2 regions of the Arthrobacter rhamnosi genome follow, and region 1 is predicted to be linked to the other one. Evidence: predicted binding sites of a transcription regulator. Region 1 holds the regulator's gene; the other holds the start of a gene.
What was found. Region 1 encodes HrcA, which represses chaperone genes, less so after heat shock. Its sites were predicted from a motif close to TTNGCACTCGNNNNNNNCGAGTGCNAA; they were not measured.
Positions count from the first base shown of each region.

Region 2: ACX80I_RS05865 (Hsp20/alpha crystallin family protein) is a predicted target of HrcA. The motif match lies at 2,526-2,552, and genes of this name have one in related genera.

Region 1 covers NZ_JBTNDT010000001.1:59,354-67,802, reverse strand. Annotated here, with positions in the region: gene lepA (translation elongation factor 4) at 88-1,941, shown strand; gene hemW (radical SAM family heme chaperone HemW) at 1,972-3,201, shown strand; gene ACX80I_RS00350 (DUF4870 domain-containing protein) at 3,226-3,642, opposite strand; gene ACX80I_RS00345 (DUF3097 domain-containing protein) at 3,721-4,572, opposite strand; gene hrcA (heat-inducible transcriptional repressor HrcA) at 4,737-5,750, shown strand; gene dnaJ (molecular chaperone DnaJ) at 5,860-6,990, shown strand; gene ACX80I_RS00330 (16S rRNA (uracil(1498)-N(3))-methyltransferase) at 6,993-7,760, shown strand; gene ACX80I_RS00325 (GerMN domain-containing protein) at 7,799-8,449, opposite strand, start outside.
Region 2 covers NZ_JBTNDT010000002.1:314,764-323,212, reverse strand. Annotated here, with positions in the region: gene ACX80I_RS05885 (TrkH family potassium uptake protein) at 1-1,081, opposite strand, end outside; gene ACX80I_RS05880 (haloacid dehalogenase type II) at 1,242-1,904, opposite strand; gene ACX80I_RS05875 (DUF2630 family protein) at 1,904-2,155, opposite strand; tRNA gene ACX80I_RS05870 (tRNA-Val) at 2,353-2,426, shown strand; gene ACX80I_RS05865 (Hsp20/alpha crystallin family protein) at 2,638-3,102, shown strand; gene ACX80I_RS05860 (SDR family oxidoreductase) at 3,237-4,034, shown strand; gene ACX80I_RS05855 (hypothetical protein) at 4,135-4,356, shown strand; gene pstS (phosphate ABC transporter substrate-binding protein PstS) at 4,430-5,542, shown strand; gene ACX80I_RS05845 (SRPBCC family protein) at 5,596-6,144, opposite strand; gene ACX80I_RS05840 (Dps family protein) at 6,349-6,843, shown strand; gene ACX80I_RS05835 (GAF and ANTAR domain-containing protein) at 7,069-7,803, shown strand; gene budC (meso-2,3-butanediol dehydrogenase) at 7,928-8,449, shown strand, end outside.

The DNA.
Region 1 (8,449 bases):
CGGCGCGAACCAGCCCCGGCCGCCGCCGATGACGGCACGGCTGGGAGCCGCATGCCGCACCCTGTCCCGAAAAAGTGAGGAACCTACGTGTCACCCATGGCCCGCACCGCGCCGGTGCCTGCCTCCACCGATCCGGCGATCATTCGTAATTTCTGCATCATCGCCCACATCGATCATGGCAAGTCCACGTTGGCCGACCGCATGCTCCAGCTCACCGGAGCCGTGGAGCAGCGGGACATGAAGGCGCAGTACCTCGACCGGATGGACATCGAGCGCGAGCGCGGCATCACGATCAAGTCCCAGGCAGTCCGCCTGCCGTGGGAGGTGGACGGCACCGCCTACGCCCTGAATATGATCGACACTCCCGGCCACGTCGACTTCACCTATGAGGTGTCACGCTCGCTCGCGGCGTGCGAAGGAGCCATCCTGCTCGTCGACGCCGCCCAGGGCATCGAGGCGCAGACTCTCGCGAACCTCTACCTCGCGATGGAGAACAACCTCACGATCATCCCGGTCCTGAACAAGATCGACCTCCCGGCCGCGCAGCCGGAGAAGTACGCCGCGGAGCTGGCGAGCCTCATCGGCGGGGAACCCGAGGATGTCCTGATGGTCTCCGGAAAGACCGGCGTCGGCGTCGAGGCCCTCATGGACAAGATCGTGCGCGACCTCCCGGCCCCGACCGGTGACCCGAACGCGCCGGCCCGCGCGATGATCTTCGACTCGGTGTACGACACGTACCGCGGCGTGGTGACCTATGTCCGGGTGGTCGACGGGAAGCTCAGCCCCCGCGAGCGTATCCAGATGATGTCCACGCGGGCCAGCCACGAACTGCTCGAGATCGGCGTCAGCTCACCCGAGCCGAAGCCCTCCAAGGGGCTCGGCGTCGGCGAGGTCGGTTACCTCATCACCGGTGTGAAGGACGTGCGCCAGTCGAAGGTGGGCGATACCGTCACCAACCTGGCCAAGCCTGCCGCGCAGTCGCTGGGCGGCTACCAGGATCCGAAGCCGATGGTCTTCTCCGGCCTCTATCCGCTCGACGGCACCGACTACCCCGTCCTGCGGGACGCCCTGGCGAAGTTCACCCTGAACGACGCCGCGCTCGTCTACGAGCCGGAGACCTCGGCCGCGCTGGGCTTCGGGTTCCGCGTCGGCTTCCTCGGCCTGCTGCACCTCGAGATCACGCGGGAACGCCTCGAGCGCGAGTACAACCTCGACCTGATCTCCACCGCCCCTAACGTGGAGTACGAGGTGACCCTCGAGGACAAGCGCGTCCTGAAGGTCACCAACCCGAGCGAGTACCCGGTCGGGAAGATCGCGGAGGTGCGCGAGCCCATGGTGTCCGCGACCATCCTCGCGCCGTCGGAGTTCGTCGGCGCCATCATGGAGCTGTGCCAGCAGCGCCGCGGCATCCTCGGCGGCATGGACTACCTGTCCGAGGACCGCGTGGAGATCCGGTACCGGCTGCCGCTGGCGGAGATCGTCTTCGACTTCTTCGACCTGCTGAAGTCGAAGACCCGCGGGTACGGCTCCCTGGACTGGAAGGCCGACGGCGACCAGGTGTCCGACCTCGTCAAGGTCGACATCCTGCTGCAGGGTGAACAGGTGGACGCCTTCAGCGCCATCACCCACCGTGACAAGGCTTACGCCTACGGTGTCATGATGACGGGCAAGCTTCGCGAGCTCATCCCGCGCCAGCAGTTCGAGGTGCCCATCCAGGCCGCCATCGGCGCCCGCATCATCGCGCGCGAGAGCATTCGGGCCATCCGCAAGGACGTCCTCGCCAAGTGCTACGGCGGTGACATCACGCGTAAGCGCAAGCTGCTCGAGAAGCAGAAGGAGGGCAAGAAGCGCATGAAGATGGTGGGGCGCGTGGAAGTGCCCCAGGAGGCCTTCATCGCCGCACTGTCCTCCGACGAGTCGAAGGACAAAGCCAAGAAGTGACCCCGTACGGTTTCGAGGGGGCTGGTCCGCGTGCCTAGCGCCCTTCCGCTCGGCCTGCCGGCACCGGAGGACGGCGTGCTGCCCCCTGAGGCAGCCGAGGGCGCGCGCAGCCGCGACTTCTGCCTCTACGTGCACATCCCGTTCTGCGCGGTGCGCTGCGGCTACTGCGACTTCAACACCTACACGGCCACGGAGCTCGGCGGAGGAGCGTCGCAGGACGCGTACGCCGGATCCGTGCTCGCCGAGCTCGCCCTCGGTGCGCAGGTGCTCCGGTCCTCGGGGATGCCGGCACGGCCGCTGTCCACGGTCTTCTTCGGCGGAGGTACTCCGACGCTGCTGCCCGCCGGGGACCTCGCGTCGATCCTTCGGGCGGCGACGGCGCAGTGGGGCCTGGCCCCGGACGCGGAGGTGACCACCGAGGCCAATCCCGATTCGGTGACGCCGGAATCGCTGCGTGTCCTGAAGGATGCCGGCTTCACCCGCGTCTCGTTCGGCATGCAGTCCGCGGTGCCCCACGTGCTCGCCGTGCTCGACCGCACCCACTCGCCCGAACGCGTGCCGCAGGCCGTGCAGTGGGCGCGTGAGGCCGGCCTGAAGGTGAGCCTGGACCTGATCTACGGCACGCCGGGGGAGTCGCTGGAGGACTGGCGGACGTCGCTGTCCACGGCGCTGTCCTACGGCCCCGACCACATCTCGGCGTACGCCCTCATCATCGAGGACGGGACACGGCTCGCGACGCGCATCCGCCGCGGCCAGGTGCCGCCCATCGACGACGACGACCACGCCGACAAGTACGCCCTCGCGGAGGAGATGCTGACGGCCGGCGGCCTGCACTGGTACGAGGTGAGCAACTGGGCGCGGACGCCCGCCGATGAATGCCGACACAACCTCGCCTACTGGCGTGGCAGCGACTGGTGGGGTGCAGGTCCGGGTGCGCACTCGCATGTCGGCGGCACGCGCTGGTGGAACGTCAAGCATCCGCGCCCGTACGCCGAGGCGCTGGATGCCGGGCGGTCACCCGCCGCGGGGCGCGAGATCCTGTCGGCGGAGGACCGCTACGTCGAGGACGTCATGCTGCGCGTGCGGCTGCGTGAGGGGCTTCCGACCGAATCCCTCAGGGCAACGAGCCGCACGGCGGTCGCCGGACTGATCGCCGACGGGCTCGTCGAGCCCGCCGCGGCCTTCGCGGGCCGCGTGGTCCTGACCTTCCAGGGCAGGCTGCTCGCGGACGCCGTCGTGCGGAGGCTGTTGCCGGACTGAGTGCCGGACCGAGCGCGGACGGGCCTAGGGGATCAGGCGCAGGTTCAGGCTGTACCGGTAGGGCCGGCCACGGTTGACCTGGATGCCCGCATTCACCGAGAAGATCGTGATCGTGACCCAGATGAGGGCGTTCACGACGGCGAACACCCCTCCGATCACCGGCACGAGCGACAGGAGCCATGCCGCCAGCGCCAGGAGGGTCGGCGGAAGCGTGAAGTTCAGCGCCTCCTTCGACTCCTGCGCCGTGAACGGGCCCCGGTCCTTGAAGATGAGGTAGATCAGCAGCGAGGGGATGAAGCCCAGGATGCCGCCGAAGTGCGCAAGCGTCGCGAACTGGCGGTCCTCGGACGCAGTCAGGGGAAGGGCATTCGCCGGCGTCCCTTCGAACGCGGGCCGGGACTCGCCCCGCCCGTGGTGCTGCTGGTCGGCGGTGTTGGACAACGTCAATTCCTTTGCTGGCTGGCGGGACTGTTCCCCCGGACTCGATCCAAGGATACGTGGTGGCGGCGCCCGGACTGCTCAGGCAGTGCCCGGGGGCGCGGTCAGGAAGTCGATGACCTCCTCCACCCGGCCCAGCAGCGAGGGCTCGAGATCGGCGTAGGTGCTGACGCCGGCGAGGATCCGCTTCCAGCCATGGGCCACGGCCGCCTGGTCGGAGTGGGGCCAGCCGAGCCCGGCGAGAATCCCGGTCTTCCAGTCCTGGTTCCGCGGCACCACGGGCCAGGCGTCGAGTCCCAGCGCGGCCGGCTTCACCGCCTGCCAGACGTCCACGTAGGGATGGCCGACGATCAGGACGTGGTGGCGTGCCCCCGGCACGGTCATCGCCTGCTGTGCGATCCGGGACTCCTTGGTCCCGGGCAGCAGGTGGTCGACGAGGATGCCCAGCCGCCGCTGGGGACCGGGGCCGAACGCGCGGACCGCGCCGGCGAGATCGTCGACGCCGTGCAGCGGCTCGACGACGATTCCCTCGAGCCGGAGATCGTCCCCCCAGACCTTCTCGACCAGCTCGGCGTCGTGCTGTCCCTCCACCCAGATCCTGCTGGCCCGCGCAGTCCTCGCCCGCGCGCCCTCGACCCGCACCGATCCGGACGCGGTCCGGGTGGACGCCGGCGCTGCGCGCTGCACGGGTGCGACGACGTGGACGGGCTGTCCGTCGAGGAGGAACCCGTGGCCGAGCCGGAACGTCCGGCGTTTGCCACGCCGGTCCTCGAGCACCATCACATGCAGGCCGCCGGACTTCTCGACCCGGACCACTGCGCCGACGAATCCGCTCTGCACGTCCTCGAGGACCGTGTCCTTCTCCACCGGGACATCGGGCAGGCTGACCCGCTTCGGAGCCGTAATATCCTGTGCTCCCCAGCCGTAGTCCATCCCGAGCTGTCCTTCCGCCGAGGGCTTCGGCGGTCTGCCGCGGCCCGGGTTCCCAATGCTAACAATCAGCCCGGACGTACTAGACTTGGCACTTGGGTGTGTCGAGTGCTAATCGCTCGGAGCCGCCCCCACGCCTGTTCCTGCAGACCCGGAGGTGACATCGAATGAGTGAACCGCGACGCCTGGAGGTGCTCCGGGCCATCGTCGAGGACTACGTCCATTCGCGGGAGCCCGTCGGCTCCAAGGCACTGGTCGACCGGCACAAGCTCGGCGTCTCCTCCGCCACCATCCGCAACGACATGGCGGTCCTCGAGGAGGAAGGCCTCATCGCGGCACCCCACACGAGTTCGGGCCGCATCCCCACGGACAAGGGATACCGGCTGTTCGTGGACCGTATCTCCGAGGTCAAGCCGTTGTCCGCGCCGGAGAAGAAGGCGATCCAGACCCTGCTGGAGGGCGCGGAGGACCTCGACGACGTCATGGACCGGACCGTCCGGCTGCTCGCCCAGCTCACGAACCAGGTCGCCGTCGTCCAGTTCCCACGTGTGGGCGGGGCGTCCGTCCGCCACATCGAATTCGTCCTGCTGGCTCCCCAGCAGATCCTCGTGGTCCTGATCGCGACCAACGGCACCGTCCAGCAGCGCATCGTCCGGACGCACGCGGACATCCAGGAAGCCGAGCTCGCGGACCTGAAGCAGCGCATCCTGTCCGCGGTGTCCGGGGTGAGACTCTCGGCGCTGGCCGGTGAGCTGGGCGTCGCAGCGTCGCAGTTGCCTCCCGCGCTGCGGGCGCACGGGGGTACGATCATCAAAGCGCTGGAGCAGCTCGCCGGCCTCGGCCGCGACGACCGGATCCTGCTGGCAGGAACGGCGAACCTCGCCAGATCCACGGGTGACTTCCCGCTCAGCATCGGTCCTGTCCTCGAGGCCCTCGAGGAGCAGGTCGTCATGCTGAGGCTCCTGTCGGAGATGGAGTACGACGCCCGCGGCATCTCGGTGAGGATCGGCAGCGAGAACCCCTATGGTGGCCTGTCGGAGGCCTCCGTGGTCGCGACGGGCTACGGTCCGGACGCCGGGGCGAAGCTCGGGATCCTCGGGCCCACCCGCATGGACTATCCGACGACGATGGCCGCGGTGCGCGCCGTCGCCCGTTACCTCTCGAGGATCCTCGAGGAGTAGCCGGCCCCGTGGCCGTCCCCGGTGTTCCGCCGGCACAACGGTATTCCGCCGGCACGACCGGCGAGCAGAGCAGTAGACAGAAATCTCCAACAGGAAGAGATGTGCACGAGTGAGTAATCACTATGAGGTCCTCGGTGTGGCGCAGGGCGCGACCGGGGAGGAAATCAAGAAGGCGTACCGCAAGCTCGCCCGGAAGCTCCACCCCGACGTGAACCCGGGTGGAGACGCCGCGGAGGAGTTCAAGCGCATCACGCACGCCTACGAGGTGCTGTCCGACCCGCAGAAGCGGCGGATCTACGACACGACCGGCAACGAGAACGGCACGGACAACGGCTACGGTGCCGGCTACTCGGGCTCCGGGTTCGCGTTCCAGGACATCTTCGAGACCTTCTTCGGCGGCGGCGGCCAGCAGGCAGGAGCACCCTCCCGGACCCGACGGGGCCAGGACGCGCTCATCAACGTGCGCATCGACCTCAAGGACGCCGTCTTCGGCACCAACAAGAAGATCGAGGTGGACACCGCGGAGGTCTGCCCCACGTGCGACGGGACCTGCTGCCAGCCGGGCACGTCGCCCCGCACCTGCGACATCTGCGGCGGCTCCGGGCAGGTCCAGCGGGCGGTCCGCTCGATCCTCGGCCAGGTCATGACGAGCGCGCCCTGCGGGACGTGCCAGGGCTACGGCACCGTGATCCCCAACCCCTGCCATGAATGCAGCGGTGAGGGACGCGTCCGCGCACGCCGCACCCTGACCATCAAGGTCCCCGCCGGCGTCAGCACGGGCACCCGCATCCAGCTCGCCGGCCAGGGCGAGGCCGGCATCGCCGGCGGTCCCCAGGGCGACCTCTACGTCGAGATCCGCGTCAACACCGACTCGACGTTCCTCCGCGACGGCGACGACCTCCATGTCACGTTGAGCGTGCCCATGACGGCGGCCGCGCTGGGCACCACGGTGCAGCTGGACACGTTCGACGGCGACCAGGAACTGGTCATCAAGCCCGGGACGCAGTCCGGCGAGATCGTGACCCTGCGCGGGCTCGGCGTCACGCACCTCAGGAACCAGGGCAGGGGAGACCTCCGCGTCCACCTGAATGTCGAGACGCCGCGCAATCTGGACCACCAGCAGGAAGAGCTCCTGCGCAAGCTCGCCGAACTGCGGAACGAGGAGTACACGGACGGCCAGCTCGCCAGCAGCGGTTCCGGCGTGTTCGCACGCCTGCGGGAGCGCCTCGGGAACCGCTGACCATGACGCGTCCCCTGTTCTTCGGGTCGAGCGAGGCCGTTCGCGCGGCCGCACCCGGCGCCCTGTTCGTCCTCGGCGGTGACGAGGGCCGGCACGCCGCCACCGTTCGGCGGCTCGGGACGGGGGAGCGCATCGACGTGTCCGACGGCTCCGGCTACCGGATCGGCGGAGTGATCTCGGCCGTCGGGTCGGGAACCGTCGAGGTCGAGGTGGAGACCGCCGGCCAGGATCCCGCGCCAAAGCACCGTCTGGTGCTCGTCCAGGCCCTGGCGAAGGGTGGTCGCGACGAGCAGGCGGTCGAGTCGGCCACCGAGCTCGGCGTCGATGCCGTGGTGCCGTGGCATGCCGAGCGCAGCATCGTCCGCTGGCGCGGCGACAAGGCCGAGAAGGGCCGGCAGAAGTGGGTGTCCCTCGTGGGCGCGGCGTCGAAGCAGTCGCGCCGATCGTTCGTGCCCGAGGTCCACGCCGTCCTGGACACCTCGGGCCTGGCCGCCTGGGCGTCGACGGTGGACCGGATGGTCGTCCTGCACGAGGACGCCGAGTCCTCCCTCGCCGAGCAGGTCTCGGAGCTCCACGCAGCGGGTGCCCTGGACACACCGTCGTCGACCGCGGTCGTCGTGGGTCCGGAGGGTGGCATCAGTGCGGCCGAGCTGGCGAAGCTGCGCGCTGTCGGTGCTGGTGCGGCCCGCCTGGGACCGCACGTCCTGCGGTCGTCCTCCGCTGGCCCGGCCGCCCTCGTGCTGCTGAACCACCTGTTGGGGCGCTGGTAGCCGACGGCGCCGATGGCCGCCGGCACGAGGCTAGGGGGTTACCTGACGACGACGGACTTCGAGTCCTGTGCCCGGCCGTCCCCGGAGGGCACGGCCACCGTGATCTCGTAGGAGCCGGGCGGGAGCGTCACGGAGAAGGAATAGGCGCCCGGAGCGCCGTCCTCGGGCGAGATCCGGACCGAGCCGTCACGGAAGAGCGAGGTATCTCCTGTTCCGCCGTCCGCCGACCCACCCTCGCTCCGGTCTATCCGCCAGGCGAGCGTCTGCTCCGATGCCGGCCCCACCCCGTGGATGGTCAGGCCGGAGCGGTCGGCTTCGACGCCCTCCTGCGGGTCGATGATCCATACGGGAGCGAGTGTGGACGTATCCCGGGTCCATTCCCCGCCGACGTCCACGGAGCCGAAGGCGCGGTAGCCCGCCGCTCCGTCGACGAGCACGACGACGGAACTGGACTCGCCGCCGGGAATGAGGCCGGCGTTCGAGGCGGCCGCCGTGGCAGTGTAGACGAGCTGCTGCAGGGCCAGGCGTGCGTCGCCTTCTCCGAGGCTCTCGGAGAAGGCGTCCGAGGAGATGTCGAGGGTGATGACGTTCTTCGTGGAGATCGACGAGCTCACGCTCGATGCGGCATGCCACGGCGAGTGATAGTCGGAGTCGAGAGGCTTTCCCGAGGTCATGAGCCGCACCGCGTC
Region 2 (8,449 bases), on a different contig from region 1:
AGCGGGGCAGGCGCTTGCCGAAGATGTTGACGGCGTTGCCGCCGCTGATCTCCGTGTAGAGGATGAAGACCAGGACGCCGATCGTGGTGATCTTCAGGCCGCCGGCTGTTCCGGCAGGACCGCCGCCGATGAACATGAGCGCGTCCGTGGCCAGCAGCGTGACGGGGTGGACGTCGGCGAAGTCCACGCTGTTGAAGCCCGCGGTCCGAGCCATCGCGGACTGGAAGAACCCGGCGAGGATCCTCTCCCCCGGCCTCAGCGTGCCGAGGGTCGCCGGGTTGGACCACTCGACGGCGGTGATGAAGGCGGTGCCTGCGGTGAGCAGGAGGACGGTGCCGCTCAGCACGAGCTTGGTGTTCATGTGCCACTTGTGCGGGTACCGGAAGTGGCGCCGCAGTTCGAACAGGACGGGGAAGCCCAGCCCGCCGATGATGACGGCCGCGCTGATCGGCAGGCAGATCCACGGATCGCCGACATAGCCGATCAGGTTGTCACTGAAGAGGGCGAAGCCTGCGTTGTTGAAGGACGACACCGAGTGGAAGATCCCCAGCCATGCGGCTTCTCCCGGGCCGTAGCCGTAGGCGAGGAAGAAGCGCGCCCCCAGCAGGACCGCGGTTGCGGCCTCCACGACCAGCGTGATGCGCAGGACGCCGAGGAGCACGTTGCGGACGTCGCCGAATCCCTCGCTCTTGGTCTCGACCGCCGTCAGGATCCGGGAGCGCAGACCCAGGCGACGGGCGAGCAGGACCCCGAGGAGCGATGCGAAGGACATGATGCCGAAGCCGCCGACCTGGATCAGGGCGAGGATGATGACGTGGCCTTCACCGGTCCAGTAGCGGGGGGTGTCGACGACGACCAGCCCTGTCACGCAGACCGCGGAGGTCGCCGTGAACAGGGCCTCGAGGAAGGTCGCACTGCCCGGTCCGGCCTTCGATGTCGGGATCATCAGCAGTGCGGTGCCGACGAGGATCGCCGCCGCGAAGCCGAGCACGATCACCTGGGCGGGATGCCTGGGGCTGTGGCGCGCCACCCAGGCCCGGAGGGTCCTCAGCGAGCCGCGCAGGACTGCTGCGGCCGGCACCGGCTCCCGGGAGGTTCTCCTGCTCGGCCTCACGGGAATGCTCGACCTCCAGGGGACGGGTGGCAGGGGTGCAGCCGGTCGGCCCCACCTACCCATTCAAGCGGACACCGGGCGGCCCGGCGACGTCTTTACGCTTCCTTGATGCCGCGCTGCTCCAGTCTCACGCCGCGAGGACGCGGGGCAGGTCGGTGAGCGAGGCCACCTCGTGGTCCGGAGGCGTCATGGCGGGCGGGTACGGAACCGCGTCACGGTTCAGCCAGGCGGTGCGGAGGCCGGCGCGGGCGGCGCCGTCGATGTCCCAGGGGTGGACGGCGACCAGCACGACGTCGCCCGCCTGCCGCTGCAGCGCCTCGACCGCATAGGCATAGGCCTGGGGCGCGGGCTTCCACCGCGGGGCGTCCTCGACCGACAGCACCGTGTCGACGGAGAGGCCGGCCCGCTCCAGCAGGCCCTCCGCTGTCGCCCGGGAGCCGTTGGTGAGCGCTGCGGTACCGAAGCCTCCCCCGGTGAGCGCGCGGATCCCCTCGGGCACGTCCGGGTGCACCGGAAGCTCCTGGAGGGCGTCCATCACGTGCGCGACGGCGGCGTCGGCGTCCCGGTTGAGGACCTGACCCGCGAGCACCGCATGCAGTGCCCCCTCGGCGACCGCACGGAAGGCCGGGTTCTGTCCGGCGGCGGTCAGCGCGAAGCCGTCCCGGAGGACCGAGGCGAACCAGAGTGCGGAGAGTTGCGGAGGTACTCCGATCTCCTCGAAGTGCTGGGACATGAGCCCCATGTCCGAGAGCGTCCCGTTGACGTCGAACAGCACCAGTGGGACTGCCATTACTGGCGGTACCCCTCCACCTGGGGAATGGGACGGGCGTCGGCCTCTGCAGGGTCCTCGCCGGCGTCGGCCTTCGCCCGGCGCTGGCGGAGCAGGTCCCAGCACTGGTCGAGGTCCTCCTCGACCCGCTTCAGCCGGGCCGCGTGGTCCTGGTGCTCCGCTCCGGCTCCGGCGTCCTGGGGCTGCTCGCGGAGTTCGTGTTCCTCCTGCACGAGTGCCTGGATGCGCTGCAGGATGTCCTGGTTGTTCATGGTGCGGTCCCTTCGTCGTGGCGATGCCCGCGGAAGCCCGGAATCGGTCCCGGACCGGTCACAATGCTCAGCAGGCTTTCCTTCAGGCTACTGAGACGGGACACCGATGACCAGCGCAGCACCCGAGGTGGAGGACGTCGCGCGGGAGGGGAATTTGGTGCGGCGCCCGGATGGCCTAAGCTGTTGGAGAACCAATTGCCTGTGTAGCTCAGTCTGGTAGAGCATCCGCTTCACACGCGGAAGGCCCGGGGATCGAGGCCCCGCGCAGGCACGAGGATCGGCTGGTGACAGCACCACGAGGAAGGCCCGTACCGCTTGGTACGGGCCTTCTTTTCTGTGCACGCCGTTCGTTCTGAGCGAACAAAATTCGTTAGCACTCCCTAGGGTCGAGTGCTAACATTTTTCGTAGTTGAGCGAGGGGCGCTCAACCCTGAAGAACCCACCTGCCGGTGGCATCTGTGAAGGAGATGTTTCCAGTGGCCATGAAGTTTGATCCGTTCCGCGAGCTGGACCGCGTTGCCGGCGCTCTTCTGGAGAGCCGTCCGGGACTCCGTCTCATGCCGATGGACCTCTACCGCGAGAAGGACCACTACGTCCTAGCCGCGGACCTTCCGGGCATCGATCCCGGATCGGTCGACATCGACGTCGACGGCCAGCTCCTGACCATCCGCGCGGAGCGCACGCTGCGCAGCGCGGAGGGCGTCAAGTGGCTGACCCGGGAGCGCGAGAGCGGCTCGTTCCTGCGCCAGCTCAACCTGGGCCAGGGTGTCGACACGGAGGGAATCTCCGCACGCTACGAGAACGGTGTCCTCAGCGTGATGATCCCCGTCATCGAGCGCGCGAAGCCCCGCAAGATCGAGATCGTGAGCGGTGACTCCCCAGTCGAGTCCACGGCCGTCGAAGCCCCTGCATCCGACGCCGGACGCCAGGGAGCCGTCGAGGCCTGATCCCTTCTGACAGCAACCCCCGGGCGCCCGCCCGGGGGTTGCTGTCCTTAATACCTCCCCGACTCCCCACCAAGCCGCCGCGGCACCCTCACTTTTTCCTTGCACACTCCTGACCCGGGTGCAAAGGATGGGGTATGGACTTCACACCGAGCAAGGCAATCGTCACCGGCTCCGATTCGGGTATCGGGCGGGCCACCGCCATCGCCCTCGCAGCCGCCGGATGCGACGTCGGCGTCACCTGGCACTCGGACTCGGAGGGCGCCGAGGAGACCGCGCGCCTCGTCCGCGAGAAGGGCGTCCGCGCCGCTGTAGCCCAGCTGGACACCACGGACGCCCCGGCGTGCGGGGATGTCATCGACCAGCTCGCACAGGAGCTCGGCGGACTCGACGTCTTCGTCAACAACGCGGGCGTCAACGGCGGGACCCTGTTCCTCGAGACGGACTGGGACACCTGGCGCGGCACCCTGGGCGCGAACCTCGACGGCGCCTTCGTCTGCATCCAGCGTGCCGCCCGCCACATGATCGACGGCGGCCGGGGCGGGCGGATCATCGCGGTCACCAGCGTGCACCAGGAGCAGCCGCGCGTCGGCTCGGCCGCCTATGACGCCTCCAAGCACGGGCTCGGCGGCCTGGTGAGGACCATCGCGCTCGAGCTCGCCGACCGGGGGATCACCGCCAACGCCGTGCTGCCCGGCGAGATCAACACCCCGATGAACGATTCCGAGGACCAGGATCCGCACAGCATGGACCGCCCCGGCATCCCCCTGGGCCGCCCGGGCGCCCCGGAGGAGATCGCCGACGTCGTCGCCTTCCTCGCATCCGGCGCGTCCAGCTACGTCAACGGCGCCTCGTTCGTGGTGGACGGCGGGATGCTCCTCATGGGGCCGCAGGCAGGTTCGCACCTCACGAGCGGGGACTGGCGCACCCTCTGATCCCCGGATCCGGCCCGCCCCCACCCTTCAACGCACGTTCAGAGGGCGTTCAGGCGGCAGGGCTAGCGTGGGGATCCCGAACTCCTGCGAAAGGCCCGCCATGAACGCATCCCCCTCCCCCGTCAGCGATTTCGAATCCCAGGACTGGTCGGGCTTCCGGCGCGGCGAAAACGTGACCCTCCAGCACCCGGCAGGGACGCAGCTCCGCGGCGTGCTGGACATGAGGACCGATGATGCCTCAGTGCTGTGGATCCTCCTGAACGACGGCGGCGGCCGCCGGCTCGTGCACCGGTCGGACGGGTACCGCCTGCGCCGCGGGTGACCGGACCGCAATCAGCACGTCCATCCGCCGTCCACCTTGGGTTCACCTTTTCGCCACCTGTAACGTTGCTCCGGTGAGAATCCGAGCCACCCTGTCCCTGTCCCTCGCCGCCCTCCTCGGCCTGACCGCCTGCGGTTCCGACTACCCGCTGGGCGCGGAGCAGGAAGCCGCGGCGCAGCGCGGGGACACGAGCCTGCAGGGAGCGGTGACCGCGGCGGGATCCTCGGCCCAGGGCCCGGCGATGGACGCCTGGCGTGCGGGCTTCGCCACGCTCTATCCGCGGGCCCAGGTGCAGTACTCGCCCGACGGCTCCGGAGCCGGGCGCGGGGCCCTGCTGGCCGGAGCCGTGGGATTCGCGGGCTCCGATGCCTACCTCAGCGACGAGGAACTCGCCGAGTCCACGGAGGTGTGCGGGCCGGGAGGTGCCTTCAACATCCCGGCCTACGTCTCGCCCATCAGCGTGGCGTTCAACCTCCCGGGCATCCCGGAACTGAAGCTCGACGCCGCCACCGTGGCCCGCATCTTCCGGGGCGACATCGCCCTGTGGAACGACCCCGCCATCGCGGCGCAGAACGACGGCGTCGACCTCCCGGCCCTGCCGGTCTCGGCCGTCAGCCGGTCCGACGATTCGGGGACCACCGAGAACTTCACGGACTACCTGCACGCGGTGGTTCCCGAGATCTGGACCGAGGAGCCCGACGGAACGTGGCCGGAGGGCCTCGAGAACGAGAACGCCAAGGGCAACGCCGGGGTGGTGAGCACCGTGGCCGGTACCGTCGGTGCGGTGACCTATGCCGACGACTCGGCGGTGGGCGACCCCCTCGGCCGCGCGGCCCTGAAGGTCGGCGAGGACTATGTGCCGGTCAGCTCGGAGGCGGCGGCTGCCGCCGTCGACCTCGCCACCCGCGTGCCGGGACGCGAGGACTACGACATCGCACTGGAGCTGGACCGGACCACGGGTGAGCCCGGCGTCTACCCTCTGGTCCTGGTGTCCTACCACGTCTACTGCGCGCGCTACGAGAACGAGGCGAGCGCCGACGTCATCCGGGCCTTCGGAACCTACGCCGTCAGCGCGGAAGGCCAGGCCGAGGCCGCAGAGGCCGCGAAGAGCTCGCCCATCCCGCCCGAGCTGTCCCGGCAGGCGGCCGAGTCGATCGCATCGATCGAGGTCGGGGACATCCCCTAGGACAGCGAAGAGGCGGACCCCCTGGGGATCCGCCTCCTGTCACCGGAGCGCCGTCAGCCGATGCGCGGACCGCCCGAATCGGGGTCGTTCGTGGAGGTGTCCGGCAGCGTGCTGTTCGCGGGTGTCGCGTCGGTGGTGCCACCGGTCGGCGGTGCCTCGACGTTCCCGCGCCAGGCGCCGGTCTCCCCGCCGCTCTTCTCGATGAACTGCTTGAACCTCTTGAGGTCGCCCTTCACCTGCGCGGCGTCCGCGTGCACGACGGCGCCGATCTTCTCGGTGAACGTCTCGGGGTGCCAGTCGATCTGCACCATGAGCCGCGTGGTGTTCTCGTCGAGGCGGTGGAAGGTGACCACGCCGGCATGCGATTCGCCGTCGGTGCTCTTCCAGGCGACACGCTCGTCCGGGTGCTGCTCGGTGATCTCGGCGTCGAACTCGCGCTTCACGCCACCGATGCTCGTCACCCAGTGGGTGGTGGTGTCCGAGGTCTGCGTGATGGACTCGACGCCGCCCATGAACTGCGGGAAGCTCTCGAATTGGGTCCACTGGTTGTAGGCCGTACTGACCGGTACTGCTACGTCGATAGATTCCTGTACTGAAGCCAAAACGGTTCCTCCTTCGTAGAGACTCCGGCGCCGTCCGCTCCCGTTCGGAGATGCGGAACGGCAAAACCGTAAGTCCCCTTAGCGTATGCAGATCCGTTGGATTTGGCCAACGCGCAGGGCTAGTGTGAAAGGAGTCCCCCGGCGAGGATCGGCGCGTCCGGTGCCCTGCCGGGAGGAGAAAATCTCTCTAGCACTGGAGGATTAATGAAGGCTTCACCCACCCTCACGGACAACATGCAGGCCGTCCTGGTCGATCTGATCGAACTGCATCTGCAGGGCAAGCAGGCCCACTGGAACGTGGTCGGCAAGAACTTCCGCGATCTCCACCTGCAGCTGGACGAGATCATCGACGACGCCCGCCTCTTCGCGGACGAGATGGCCGAGCGCATGCGCGCACTGCACGCCGTCCCGGACGGCCGCAGCGTCGCCGTCGCCGAGGGCACCAAGATCGATCCCTTCCCCGCCGGCCTCGTCTCCACCAAGGACACCGTGGGTCTCGTGGTCCGCATGCTGAACGCCACCGTGAAGACCATGCGCGACGTGCATGACCAGATCGACGAGGAAGATCCCACCACCGCGGACCTGCTGCACGGGTTCATCGCGAAGCTGGAGCAGTACGCGTGGATGGTGGACGCGGAGAACATGGAACCGACGGCCGAGGTCGTCACCCCCGTCGGCACGGAGCACGCCACCGTCTGACGGGTCGAACCGACCGGAGAGGGGACGGGAGGCAGGCGCCTCCCGTCCCCTCGGGCCATCGTCCATCCAGCATGACCTCTCCTACTGTGTAGGCTGGCTAATGGTCTAGCAGAAGGCCGAACACAGACACCCTGGGTTTGTGTATCGGTTCCGGAGGTATCCGGACGCCCTGCCGGCGCGATGCACCCGACGCCCGGTGGTTGAACGAAACAGGATCCAGTACACATGGCCGACCAGGTTGCCGGGCAGACCACCGCGGACTACCTCCAGGACCTCCTCCTCGATACGGACGACGTAGAGGAGTTCCTCACCGAATTCGCCCGCTTCGCCGCTGCCCGCCTGTTCGAACAGCCCGGGGAGACGCTGTGCGGCATCACCCTCCTGCGCAACAAACGGGCAGGCACCGTGGCCAGCAGCAACGAGGCTGCCCGGAAGCTCGACGAACTGCAGTACCTCTTCTCCGAGGGCCCGTGCCTCACCGCCTGTGAGGAGCAGCGCACGGTGCACGTTGCCGACGTCAGCACCGATGAACGCTGGAGGGGCTATCTCTCCAGCACTGCCGAGCACGGTGTGAGCTCGATCCTGGCCGTGCCGTTCTCGCTCGAAGCCGGAGCCCGTGCCGCACTGAACGTCTACTCGACGGAGAAGGGCGGCTTCGATCCCACGATCATCGCCACCGCGGAGACCTTCGTCGCACAGACCTCCAAGGCCCTGATGCTCTCGGTCCGGCTGGCCCAGCACAGTGAATCGGTCACGAACCTCAAAGCTGCTATGACGTCGAGGACCGCCATCGACATCGCGATCGGGATCATCATGGCGCAGAACCGCTGCAGCCAGGTGGAGGCCCTCACCATCCTGAAGTCGGTGTCCAACAGCCGCAACGAGAAGGTCCGCGACATCGCCGCCTCCGTGGTGGCATCCATCGGGCAGGCCGGGCCCGAGACGCACTTCGACCCCTGAGATCCGGCTGCCGGTAGCAGGCAGGGCGCCCCGCCGGGAGCGGATGCCGGTGCCGATCCTCCCGTTGCGTGCGGACGGCGGCGGGTGCGACGGTGGGAGGACCGACAGGACGGAGACAGCGAGCATGCAGCAGCGATTCGACGGGAAGGTCGCCGTCGTCACGGGAGCCGGTTCCGGCATCGGTGAAGCGACGGCACGGCGCTTCGTCGCCGAAGGGGCGAGGGTGGTCCTGACCGATTCGGTTCCCGACAAGATCGACGCAGTCGTCGCTTCCCTGCCGGAGGGACGGGCGGCGGCGGTACCTGCGGACTCCTCCGACTTCGGGCAGGTGGAGGTCATGGTGCAGGAGACCGTCGGGCGGTACGGGCGCCTCGACATCCTCGTCAACAACGCCGGCACCATCACCCAGGGAACCGTTCAGGACACCAGCGTGGACGACTGGCACCGCGTGATCGAGACGGACCTCTCCGGCGTGTTCTACGGCACCAAGGCGGCCCTCGGGCACCTCCTGGAGACCCGGGGATGCATCGTCAACGTCTCCTCGGTGTCCGGCCTGGCCGGCGACTGGCGGATGAGCGCCTACAACGCGGCCAAGGGCGGCGTCAGCAATTTCACCCGCGCCGTCGCGCTGGACCACGGCAGGGAC